DNA from 4 places in the Chryseobacterium sp. FW101-FHT12H09 genome. Region 2 is predicted to be linked to each of the others. Evidence: riboswitches for the same ligand, from Rfam matches in the RefSeq annotation. Region 2 holds a riboswitch; each other region holds the start of a gene.
The links. Region 2 has a riboswitch for cobalamin ahead of AC3WRL_RS03615 (TonB-dependent receptor plug domain-containing protein). Riboswitches for the same ligand answer to the same signal wherever they lie in the genome.
Positions count from the first base shown of each region.

Region 1: another riboswitch for cobalamin. It lies ahead of AC3WRL_RS09415 (TonB-dependent receptor plug domain-containing protein); the one in region 2 lies ahead of AC3WRL_RS03615 (TonB-dependent receptor plug domain-containing protein).
Region 3: another riboswitch for cobalamin. It lies ahead of metE (5-methyltetrahydropteroyltriglutamate--homocysteine S-methyltransferase); the one in region 2 lies ahead of AC3WRL_RS03615 (TonB-dependent receptor plug domain-containing protein).
Region 4: another riboswitch for cobalamin. It lies ahead of AC3WRL_RS15085 (acyl-CoA thioesterase); the one in region 2 lies ahead of AC3WRL_RS03615 (TonB-dependent receptor plug domain-containing protein).

Region 1 covers NZ_JBYTCP010000002.1:806,230-809,381, reverse strand. The annotation lists gene AC3WRL_RS09415 (TonB-dependent receptor plug domain-containing protein) at 1-1,473, opposite strand, end outside; cobalamin riboswitch at 1,587-1,769, opposite strand; gene AC3WRL_RS09410 (hypothetical protein) at 2,118-2,642, opposite strand; gene AC3WRL_RS09405 (hypothetical protein) at 2,682-3,152, opposite strand, start outside.
Region 2 covers NZ_JBYTCP010000001.1:799,660-802,811, reverse strand. The annotation lists gene AC3WRL_RS03615 (TonB-dependent receptor plug domain-containing protein) at 1-1,638, opposite strand, end outside; cobalamin riboswitch at 1,672-1,849, opposite strand; gene AC3WRL_RS03610 (cytidine deaminase) at 1,978-2,460, opposite strand; gene namA (NADPH dehydrogenase NamA) at 2,563-3,152, shown strand, end outside.
Region 3 covers NZ_JBYTCP010000003.1:303,369-306,520, forward strand. The annotation lists gene AC3WRL_RS12130 (Crp/Fnr family transcriptional regulator) at 1-403, shown strand, start outside; gene AC3WRL_RS12135 (Lrp/AsnC family transcriptional regulator) at 422-883, opposite strand; cobalamin riboswitch at 1,038-1,222, shown strand; gene metE (5-methyltetrahydropteroyltriglutamate--homocysteine S-methyltransferase) at 1,635-3,152, shown strand, end outside.
Region 4 covers NZ_JBYTCP010000003.1:946,051-949,202, reverse strand. The annotation lists gene AC3WRL_RS15095 (XAC2610-related protein) at 1-414, shown strand, start outside; gene AC3WRL_RS15090 (HD domain-containing protein) at 416-1,006, shown strand; gene AC3WRL_RS15085 (acyl-CoA thioesterase) at 1,046-1,429, opposite strand; cobalamin riboswitch at 1,546-1,723, opposite strand; gene AC3WRL_RS15080 (hypothetical protein) at 1,779-2,576, opposite strand; gene AC3WRL_RS15075 (hypothetical protein) at 2,737-3,152, opposite strand, start outside.

The sequences.
Region 1 (3,152 bases), on a different contig from region 2:
AATCTGATGATGATAGGATTTCCCATAGGTAAAACCTACGTTATACTGATTTGTAAATTCAGGTTTTAGAAAAGCATTTCCAATTACCGTATAATACAGATCATTGAAAGTAGGCATCCTGAAAATTCTCTTGTAAAAAGCTCTTATGGTTATCTCCTTAGAATTAAAAGGCTGATAGGACAGAAATGCCGCTGGTGTCCATTCTGTTTTATCCGGAGATTTAGAATTTTTCTCAACTTCTTCACTTACAAAAGTACCCAGAACACTTCCTAAAAATTTGAACCGCCGCCACTGGTAAGTCGTCGCAAAAGCCATTAATGTAGTATAACGGGTAGGGTAGGAAAAATTAAACAAATTGGCATCCAGATTATTATACTGAAAATCTACACTCGCACTTATATCCCAGTTGGATGTTATAGAATACATATTGGATGAAGAAACATATACTTCACGCTGGATATAACTGTTGCGAACAGGAAAAGCCGCTTCTGTAGAAACTGTATCTGCATAAAAAGTATAATCGTAAGCAAATTTTGCTCTAAGCTGTGTTTCAAATTTTGGAAATAGTTTTTTCCTTAAACTGGCTTGAACAAAGTAGCTTTCATCCCGTAATCTTTGTCCCCGTGCACCAAAACGATTATTAACAATCGCTGCCGGAATTCCACGATCAGACAGATAACCATATCCTCTCACACTCCAGTTTCCATCTTTTAAATCCCCATGAAGACTTGTTTCAAACCTTTTTGATTTAATATCAGAATCAAATCTTTTGGCAATTGTATCATTGGCAATTTCTCCATCAGGATATTTCTTTCTATATCTAAATTTATAAACTCCGTCACTTTGTATAAATTCAGAGCTGAAGCTTGCCGATATTTTCTCAGATATTTTTTGTTCTAACCGAAATGAAGGATTAAATAAATCAATGGAACTGTTTTTAAATCTTACGACAAGATTGGTTTTTTTATTTCCTTTAAAAGTTGGGATTTTTGGCTGCAGATAAATGGAACCCGAAGAACCAAAATCTTTTGCAGGCTGAAAAATTTCACTTTTCTGCCCGTTATAAAGAGAGATTTCTTCAAGATCATCAAGAGAAAATCGCCCTAAATCCACAATCCCATTTTGAGCATTTCCCAACTGGATACCATCATAGAAAACACCAACATGCTGGCTTCCCATGCTACGGATATTGATGGTTTTCAGACCTCCGATCCCGCCATAGTCCTTAATTTGAATCCCCGCAAAATACCGGAGAGCATCTGCTACGGAATGGCTGTTAAGTCTCTCTAATTGTTCTCCCGATATTACCTGTGCCGGAAGGATCTCTTTAAAGGTCTTTTTCTGAATATGTACAGGAACAATGACCTGTTCTTTAATAGTATCCCTCGACTGAGAAAAGAAAAGCTGAGCGAATAGCACAAGAATTGTGATAATCGTTTTATTCGTTTTATAAAAAGTAAATTTTGGTTCCATTAGCTCATTGAGAATAATTTTAATGCTAATGGATATAAGAAAGCAGCAATGATATTGTACAGCTATAACTGCACAGAATCATTGTTGTCCTAAGCTTTATTCCACGAAAGCATCAAACTTTAATCTTTCCGGCAGGTCTTCTGACTTACTCTATTTTTGAAATCCTTCCCATTAAAAAACAGTGGATATATGCTTCAAAAACTTTTGTAGAGCTTACAGCAGCGGGTCTGTTCCGGATTTACACCGGATTCCCTTTTAAGAGCTTTTTATGGCTCACCAGAATCCGGCAAAGATAGAAAATTCTGCTTAGAAACAATACGCAATCTAACAAAATGACAATCAACCACATATAAGCTAACATTCCGTTACTATTGCAACGGAATGTTGTGTGTCATTCTGAACACAGACTGTAAGTCGGCGAACGGAGTTCGGAAGTGGGGTGAAGAATCCCGATTAAGATTTACTTTATTCATTCATTAGATTGTGATTATAGAGATTGCTCCTTTGTCGGAATGACATTCCGGAGAGAACACAGAAGCTTAAAAAAAATCCTCTAAAGCATAACGCTCTAGAGGATTCGCTAAAAAAAATACATGATTATGAATATTGTACTATTCCTAATCACTCACAAAAATGAACAAAAATTATTTCCAAAAATTCCATACTTTGCCATCAAACATGGCAAAAGTCTTACTTCTTACGTCATAGCATATCGTTCCCGGATATGGACTTGGCATTGTCTCTACATTAGAGACATGGGGAAGGATCAATGCTTTAGTATCGGATTCCAGAACCAACGCTCCTCCTGTAGCAGCAGAAGTCGCGGCGCCTATGATCATACTGTTTACAGAGGCTGCCTGCGGGGTGGATGTGTTAAAAGTAACCACAGCAGTATCGCCGGGATCACTGAAGTTTACCACTCCCGAACTGGTAACACCCTGTATCATCTTGTTATACATTCGTATCGTTCCTGCAGAAGGAGTGGAGTTTGCCTCTGTTAATACCGGAAGGATGATCCCTTTGTTTTTTCCCGTAGGAAAATCCAGGATTCCGCTCCCTCTTATCGTTTCCGTTTCTACACCCATCTGAGCTCCGGCAATACCTGCTATACACAATGCCACTATAGATAAGGTTTTCTTTATATTGCTTATGCTGTATATATTTTTCATTATTCTGCTTTTTTGTTGATTGATCTTTCCGCAGACCGATTAGTCATTACACGATTTTTCAATACATTTCCATGAGGTTCCGTTGTATAAACTGAAACAGTTTTTAGAGGTATCATAGATCAGCATTCCTGCTACAGGATCGGTGATCTTACCGGGAACTGTTCTTGTAATTACCAGCCCGTTGAAGCCTGACTCCAGTGCGATAAAACCATTAGGAATCTTAGCCGGCCAATCCTTTTGCAAAGAACTGTACCCTGACATACCCATCTTTGTAAAAGCGGTAGGAGTCGCCGTAGAGGCTGGCTTCGTACAGGTAGTTACCACGCATACTCCTGTAATAGTGAATGTGCTTGGAGGTGAATCACATCTATTTACCGTATCTCTATAACTAACCGTATACACTCCTGCCTTGCTTACGCTGGTAGGGTCGGCTACTTCAGCTCCCGTACTGTCCCGCCATATCAGGACCAGGTTATGGGGATTAGGATTTAAAGGCACCACAAAGCTGTT
Region 2 (3,152 bases):
AAATAAACCCTGAACATAAAATTTTAAGAAATCGTACTGATAATCAAAATTTCCAAAAACTTTATGAAGTGGGACATATACCATCTGGTTCTTAGTTTCTTTGTTAATTGATTTGGCAAAGGTATATCCAACATTGAATCTGAAATGGTGTTCATTGAATTTTTTATCAAATGTAATCTGAGATTCTAAACCATAAGATTCCACCTTGTTGATATTTACAGGAGACCAATAACCGTATTCTGTAGGAAGCCAAACAATATTGTCTGAAATATTAAGATAATATGGGCTTAATGTAAGTTTAAACGCACCAAATTTAAAATCATGATCCATATCTATCTGGAATGATGTTTCTGGTTTTAAATCAAGGTTTCCCCCGGGATTCCAATACAGCTCATTGAAAGTGGGAAATCTGAAGTTTTTGGATATATTCAAACCTACGCTGTACCATTGTAGAGGATCCCATTTTCCGGATAATGAATAAAGCAGAGGTGCATTTATATTTTCAACAAAATCTTTTTTTACTCCAGCCTCAAAACGCAGATCTTTCGTTGGGAAATAGCGTAATAATCCAGCCACAGATCCCACATTTCTACTTACATTTCCAATTCCCTCTGTTTTTATACCTGGGATGACGGGCTGATATCCTTCTCCTTTATTCACCTGAAATTCAGTAATTACATTAAAATTCAGTTTTGGAACAATGAAATAGTTAAAATCATTTTTAAAAATGTAATTCTTTCCTGTAGATCCACTTGTTTTTGGAGCGTTATAATTGCCGAAATATTGAAAGTTTTCTTCTGTATAAGCTGCTTTTAGGCTATTCGAAAATTTACTTTTATTGATGTCCCAAGAAAGTAAGCTTCTGGTACTTTGTGTCTCATATCTTGTTCTGTTCCCATTTTCGACAAAAATGGGATAGTTTTGAGCGGAATCAAAAAACTGACTTTGCCACGAAAGGGTTTGATGATTGGCAATTTTGTATGATATACCAACATTAAATGTTGTATTGTAATATTTCCCGTTTCTGTTTAGGTAATTTTTCTCTTCAACTTCATAATCATTCTGACTGATCGAGTGATTTCCCGAAACTTTAAAACTGAACTTATCATTGCTATAGGCAGCTTGAGCAAAATTATTAAAGGTGTTAAAAGAACCTGCCTCAGAATATAAAGATGCTTTGAAGCCATCATTAAAGCCTAAATTGTTATTGAGATGAATGCTTCCTCCAATAGCACCACTTCCATAAATGACACTTCCACCACCTGCTTTTATTCCAATCTGATCATATCCGAATAAAGGGATATTATTAATGTCTCCTTGTCCAAGAAATATGGAGTTAATATTAATCCCATTCCATACAAAAGCAGTCTGTTGTGCAGTTGTTCCCCTAAATGAAGGCGAAGATACAGCACCACGGCCATTTTCTTTAATGTAAACGCTGGACTGGAAACGTAGAAGCTCTGAAAGATTGGTGGAGTTTTTTTCCACATCTTGTGGAGTAATCGTATTTACCTTATGAAAAAGCTTTACTTTATTCATTTGGTTGTCAAAAATATACACGGTGTCAATTGCTTTCTCCTGTCCCAGACAAAAAAAATAGGCAGATGACGATAAAAGTAGTACTAAAGTTTTTTTCATACTATTTTACTTTTCCTCCGAAAGCAATATATTTTTGATATTATCATTTTGGCAGGTCTCCTGACTTTCGCTTTTCTATACCTTCCCGTTTGCACAGTGGTTTGTTATAGAATATGATAGTTGCGATTTACAGTTGCGGGGACAGTTTGGGTTTTCCACCCAATTCCCTATTATTTTCAATAGCTTGAAAACCAAAATTTTTGCAAAGATAAGTTTTTAAAAAGAAACGCCAATTTTATCTATTAAAATGTGTTTTTTTAAATCAGAAATCACGAAATATTCTGTTATTAAATGATATTGATAAGCAAATTTAAACTTTCATGATTTTACTCTTAGTGATTATAAAAACGTAGCATCAAAATAGAAAGGTAGTAGATCTTTAATGGAATGAACTTTTACAATCTCATCATTCATGCTTGAGAAATAAAGATCAATATTTTCATTTTGCTTTGTTTCGTACTCCATTAAACTTTGTCTGCACGCTCCACATGGAGGGATAGGAGGATTCTTTTCAGAAAATTCTTTAGGTCCGCCCACGATAAAGATCTTTTTGATCTTTTGATCCGGAAAGTTAGCACCAACCCAGAATAAAGCTGTTCTCTCAGCACAAAGTCCTGAAGGAAAGGCTGCATTTTCCTGATTGTTTCCAGAGAAAATTTCACCGTTTTCCAGCAAAATGGAACAGCCAACAAAAAACTCAGAATAAGGGGCATAAGCATTTTCACGAGCTAGTTTCGCTCTTTCGAAAAGTTTTTTTTCTATATCGTTCAGTTCGCTACTATTTTTAAAGTATTCATAGCCGATCTGTATGTCTTTTTTCATATATTGGAGCCTAAAAAGGGGGGATAAAATTAGTTCTTTTTCAGCACGTAGGCAAGCCAATTTTATTCCGTCATTTAATATTAAAATCCAAAATAGATAAAGATGTTATATACTCCAATACAGTTTAGAAATGTTGAACTGAAAAACCGTTGGGTAATGTCTCCCATGTGTATGTATTCGTGTGAAAACGGATTAGCAAATGACTTTCATTTTGTCCACTATGGAAGTAGATCCCAAGGAGGAACAGGATTAGTAATGGTTGAAGCAACGGGTGTTGAACCTCGTGGAAGAATTACCAATAAATGTATGGGTATCTGGAATGACGAACAGGCGGCCAAGCTTCAGAAAATTGTAGAATTCATTCATTCAAATTCTGAAAGTAAGATTGGAATCCAGCTGGCGCATGCTGGAAGAAAAGGATCTACCTGGAATAATATTCAGATTCCCATGGAGGAAGGATGGGAAACTCTTGCTCCAAGTCCAATTCCTTATCATCCGACTGAAAGAATTCCACATGTTTTAACTGTTGAAGAAATTAAAGAACAGGTTCAAAATTTTAAGACTGCTGCAAGAAGAGCTGTTAAAGCTGGTTTTGACATCATAGAAATTCATGGGGCACATGGTTATTTGATCCATCAATTTTTATCTCCACTTTCTAATATCAGAACAGATGAATATGGGGGAAGTTTTGA
Region 3 (3,152 bases), on a different contig from region 2:
AGCCAGAGGCTGGCTTAATAATGATGGTAAGGAAATTACTTTCCAGTTTTTATTTGAAGGTAACCTTATCTCATCATGGGAAAGTTTATTTTACAATTCACCAAGTATTTATAATATCGAAATGATAGAGCCTTCTGTTGTTTACAGTACTTCTATTGAAGAGTTCAGGCAAAAGATGGAGCTTAATCCGCATATTAAAGAATTCTATTACAGTTATTTGCAAGAGCGTCTGCTTAAATATCAGAAACTTTTTATTTCGCGGATAAAGGACAGTGCCGAAGAAAGATATGCCGAATTACTTAAACAAGCACCGGAAATTTTCCGCCGCGTTCCGCAATATTATATTGCATCCTATCTGGGGATAACGTCTGTTTCGTTGAGTAGGATAAGAGCAAAAAAGTAATATTGAAGCTCTGATTGTTTATATTGTAACTCCATGATTGTTCTTTACCTCAGCCATCACAAAAGTACTGTGGGTACTTCCTATGGAATCTACAGATCCTAATTTGTTGAATACAAAATCCTGGTAATGTTTCATATCCCTTACCTGAACTTTAAGCAGGAAATCGAAATCTCCTGAAATATTGTAGCATTCTGCTACTTCTTCAATTTGTACAATTTCTTTCACAAATTCATTTCCTACCGACCGATCGTGGATCTTTAATTTCACCTGACAGAAAACGGTAAAACCACGATTCAGTTTTTCAGCTTCCAAAACCGCAGCGTAATGTTTGATATAGCCTTCCTGTTCCAGTCTTTTTACCCGTTCAAAAACTGGTGATGGAGAAAGGTTTATTTCTTTGGCCAATTCTTTAACCGTCAGTTTAGCATTCTTTTGCAGGATTCTTAATAGTTGAAGATCCTTATCGTCGAGTCTTTCCACAGGATAATATTCTTTTTTCGATTGATTTTTTCAAATTTACAGAATAAATAACTTTAAAATTAAATTAAAACAAAATTTTATTCCTAATATTTAAAACAATACCAATAAAATCACTTTATTCAATACCTTTACACCCTATTTTGTTCTTTAACATACTTCATCAAACGGAAAAGGTTTTACTTAACGTAAATTAATAGGGAATCGTGTGAAAATCACGAACTGTCGCGCAACTGTAAGTAACACACCAAAGGTTTTTGTCCTTGCAGATCCACTGCCAGAAGCGGGAAGGATGACAAAACTGTTACAAGTCAGGAGACCTGCCTTTTCCGAATTGACAATGCTTTCGCGGTTTGAAGCTTTTGGTCATACAGATGATACTTTTGAACGTATTGAGTTGTTTAAATTTGGAATTTATTTGAGTTTAAACGCAAAGATTTATTATAAAGATTCCTTAGTTTTAAGGAGCAAAGAGATGCGACGCTGTCGCTGATGAAGCTTATGGATAAAACGCATGCTTCTTCAAAATCAATGAAATTGATTTCTCCTTTGCCTTCTTAAATATGGAGAATTATAGATGAACTTTGCGTTAAAAATAAAAGTCTAAAAAGTTACTCCCCAACCTCTATCCCAAATGGGAAAACTACGTCCATATTGTATCTTCTCTATTGCTGAAAACTCTTTCCCGATCGTATTACGAAGCATTCTAAAAGAACTTTTAAAAACTAAAATTTAATTAAAAGTTTAAAAGAAAATGCAAACACACATCCTAGGTTACCCGCGAATTGGTAGCAACAGAGAACTCAAAAAAGCCTGCGAGCAATATTGGTCGGGCAAAACAACATTACAGGAACTTTTAGAGGTTGGAAAAACCATCAGAAAACAAAACTGGAAATTACAACAGGATGCCGGAATCGATCTTATTCCATCGAATGATTTTTCATTCTACGATCAGGTATTGGATATGACCCTGTCAGTTGGTGCTATTCCTGCCCGTTATCAGGACATTACTTCAAATGAGATTGATCTGTATTTTGCGATGGCAAGAGGTCATCAGAAAGAAGGTTTAGATATTACGGCGATGGAAATGACAAAATGGTTTGACACCAATTACCATTATATCGTTCCTGAATTTCAGAAAGATCAACAATTCAGATTATTCTCCAATAAGATCGTCAATGAATTTATTGAAGCTAAAGAAGCAGGGATCAGTGCAAAACCTGTTATCATTGGATTGGTTACGTATTTACTATTAGGAAAGGAAAAAGAAGATGGCTTTGACAAACTAGATCTGGTTCAGAACTTGCTTCCTGTTTATACTGAAATTTTAAAAGAGTTAGAAAATAATGGTGCTGAATGGATCCAGTTTGATGAACCGTTTCTAGCTTTAGATCTTGATCAAAAAGCAAAAGAAGTTTACCAATCTGTTTATACTCAGATCACAGAACAATTCCCGAATCTTAAATTCATCGTTACCACCTATTTTGATGGATTAAAAGATAATCTTTCACTAGCGACTACTCTACCAATTGATGCTTTACACATCGACCTGGTACGCGCTCCGGAACAGTTGGATGAAGTTCTTACTGCCATTCCTGAAACGTTGATTCTGTCATTGGGAGTTGTTGACGGAAGAAATATCTGGAAAAATGATTTCAACCAGTCTCTGGCTTTTATCAAGAAAGCCATAACCGCATTAGGTTCTGAAAGAGTTTTCATTGCTCCTTCATGCTCACTACTCCATTCTCCTTTCGATCTTGACCTGGAGAAAAACGAAAAGATATTATCTCCTGAAATCAAGCAATGGATGGCTTTTGCCAAACAGAAGGTTTCTGAAATTGTTACTTTGAAAAAATTAGCCTCAGAAAATCCAGATTATAGCACACTACAGGAGTTGGCTGAAAATAAACAAGCCATTGAAAACCGTAAAGTTTCAACCTTAATTCATAATCAAGATGTTAAAAACCGCGTTGCGGTAACAACAGAGAATGATGCACAGAGAAACAGTCCGTTTAATGTAAGAAAAGAAGCGCAACAAAATGCATTAGAGCTTCCTTTATTCCCAACGACAACGATCGGATCTTTCCCACAAACAAAAGAAGTAAGAAGCTGGAGAGCCCAATTCAAAAAAGGAGATCTGACGGCTCAGAAGTATGATCAATTGCTTAAAGAAGAAACCCAAAGAACCATCAACTGGCAGGAAGAAATAGGAATTGATGTGTTGGTTCATGGAGAATTTGAGCGTAACGATATGGTGGAATATTTTGGTGAA
Region 4 (3,152 bases), on a different contig from region 2:
CCATTGATTTTTGAAGATTTTAATTTTGATGGTTCAGAAGATATTGCAATACGAAATGGGAATGAAAGCAGTTATGGTGGTCCATCCTATGATGTATATGTCTACAATTCTACAAAAAAACAATTCGTTATCAGTGATGAATTAACTACTCTTGCTTTTGAAAATCTGGGAATGTTTCAAACAGATCCTAAAAGAAAGAGATTAATTACATTTTCTAAATCCGGGTGTTGCTGGCATTTAACAACAGAGTATCAGGTAATTCCGAAAAAAGGACTAGATAAAGTTTACGAGCTGGAAGAAGATGCAATGGGTGGTGAAGAATTCGTAAAAGTAACAAAGCGACAAAAGATCAATAACAAGTGGATCGTAAAATCAAAAAAATATCCGATCAAACAGTACTATAAAGAAGATTAAAATGAAAATACAAAAAGAGATCGATTTTATTTTAGCAGTAGATGCTTTAAAAAATGTGCAGAGAAGAAATTATAATGCAGATGATTCAAGACGGGAAAATACTGCTGAACACTCTTGGCAGATAATAATACTGGCACAGGTACTTTTTCCATATGCTAAAAACAGGACAGATATCGATTTGTTAAGAGTTATAAGGATGCTTTCTATCCATGATCTGGTAGAAATTGAAGCTGGTGATACATTCTTATTTGATGAGAAAGCAATGGTTGGCAAATTTGAAAGAGAGAAATTATCAGCTCAGAATATTTTTGGAATTTTAGATGAACCTTTACGTTCAGAGTTTTTCAATCTATGGTTGGAGTTTGAAGAAGAGCAGACTGCGGATGCTATTTTTGCCTGTGCAATAGACCGTATTATGCCATTTATTCTTAACTCACATACTTCGGGGAAAAGCTGGACCGAAGCAAAAGTAACCGAGAGTCAAATCAGAAATATGCTGGAAAATGCAATAAGCAGAGCTTCTGATGAAATGGGTGAAGCTTTCCAGCTTCTGCTTAATAGAAGTTTAGAGACCGAAAAAGTTTTAAAATAAAGAAAACGCAAGTCAATTTGACTTGCGTTTCTCATCTAATTATAGTATTTGAACAGGCTTTTTAAATTCATCGATAGCCACAAAAGTAAAGTCTCCCACAATAGCTCTTTCTCTTTCATAAGAATACATTTGTTCCGTGTAGATCTCTACATTTACTTTCATACTTGTTGTTCCAACATGAGAAACCGTTCCTATCAGCTCGACAATAGTTCCGGCAGGAATAGGTTTCTTAAAGTCAATTTTGTCGCTGCTTACAGTTACCACTCTTTTTCTTGCAAAACGTGTAGCAGTAATAAATGCCACTTCATCCATCAATTGCATCGCTGTACCTCCAAAAAGAGTATCATAATGATTGGTTGTGTTAGGGAAAACCGCTTTAAAGATTCTGGTTTCGGATGCTTGAATTCTTTCTTCTGTAGTCATATTTCATTATTAAATTAAAGCGAAATGAAATATATTGAAGCAAACAGAATAATAACAGGAAAGGTGAAATTCCTGAAACAATCCATCAGATCAATAAACTTCAAGCCGCGAAAGTTTCTTGTTTATAGAAAGTGGCAGGTCTCCTGACTTGTAACATCCTTATCCCTTCCCATGCTTTTGCACAGTGGTTTATTATAAAGACTTTAGTTACTTACAGTTGCGCGACAGTTCGTGATTTTCACACGATTCCCTATTAATCTGTGATTAAACAGAACCAATTCCTGTGATGAATAAGCGTTAAAACTTTTTCAATGACAAAAATAAGGATAATACAGAGAAGTATAATGAATTATTCAGGATTTTTAAAAATAATCTGGTGAGCAACCTTTCCCTGTCTGATCGTCCAGAGCGTGGTATATCTGTTTTCCCCGGAACCGTTGATCATATAAAGAAAAATGTTATCATTGTCAATAGCAGCAACACTAATGTTATTGAAATCCATAGTCGGCTGGAACATATTTTTAATAGCTTCTCTTACAAAAACGGAACCTCTTCCAACCTGTTGTACACGGATAGACTTGATTTCTGTCATCCCTTCAGGAAGTTCTTTACTGATACCCCAAGGTTTTACTTTATCAATAGTAAGGATTGTTCCATCCGCATCTTTTTCCTGTTTCCTATAACTGGCATTGGAAGGATAGACATCAATGATAACCTTATTTCTTTGGGCAGTAGGTATTTTAGGATTGTTATTGTCAGTGAAAATAAGGGATCTTCCGTTTTTGGATTTGGACGGTGTGTATTGAGGAAGCTGATCAATAAAAGCTACACGTTCTTTATTCACCATACCTTCTTTGTCAAGATTCTCATATCTCACAAAAGGTTTTTCAGTGTCTTGCTTTTCGGGATATTTGATCCATAACCATTCCGTTTCTCCCGGAGCCGGTTTTACATAAAGAAAGACGTCCCCTTTACGCATTCTGATCTTATCAACAATTTTTCTATAATTATCCTTGGCAACCCTAACATTCGCGTAACCCTCTTCAGCCTTTACCACTCCAAAAGGAATTTTTTGCTGGCCTTTTACAAAAGCTAATGAGAATAAACTGATGGCTGATAAATAGACTGCTTTATTTACGGAAATCATTATGAAAAATTTTTGATGCATCAAATATATAAATTAAATACTTTTCGGAAGATAATTATATAACTCTAAATCCTTAATATTAGTTATTGGTTTTAGATGACCTGTAAAAAGGTTGAACTTTGTTTGAAATATTTAAAAAGACGGTTCAATATGCAGGACATTATCTTCTAATCCTATTAAAATCCAAAGTATAAAAATCGTTCAATAAAATTTTATCCAGCACGAACCCAGGATCTTTATAAATGTTCTTTTTATCAGCTTCTTCTATCAGAAAATTATTGGTTTCAATGATATTTTCGGTCTGTTCCTTCGCTTTTTTGTTTGCAACTATAAAGAATATAGATTTGAATCCCTTACCTGCAGGAAACATAGGGCCATCGCTGCTGATTCCTTTGTTTTCGGAAATTTTAGCATTTTCAAAAAGGGTTTTTCTGCCTTGTCCTTTTGAATCATCCATCAATAATAAGTCTTGATGTTTACTCACAAAGTCCCGTGGAAAAAGAAAGCTTAAAAATGGACTGGAGATTAGTTTACTAAAGAAAATACTTCCAAAAAATCTGGGTTCTGTTTCGGGAT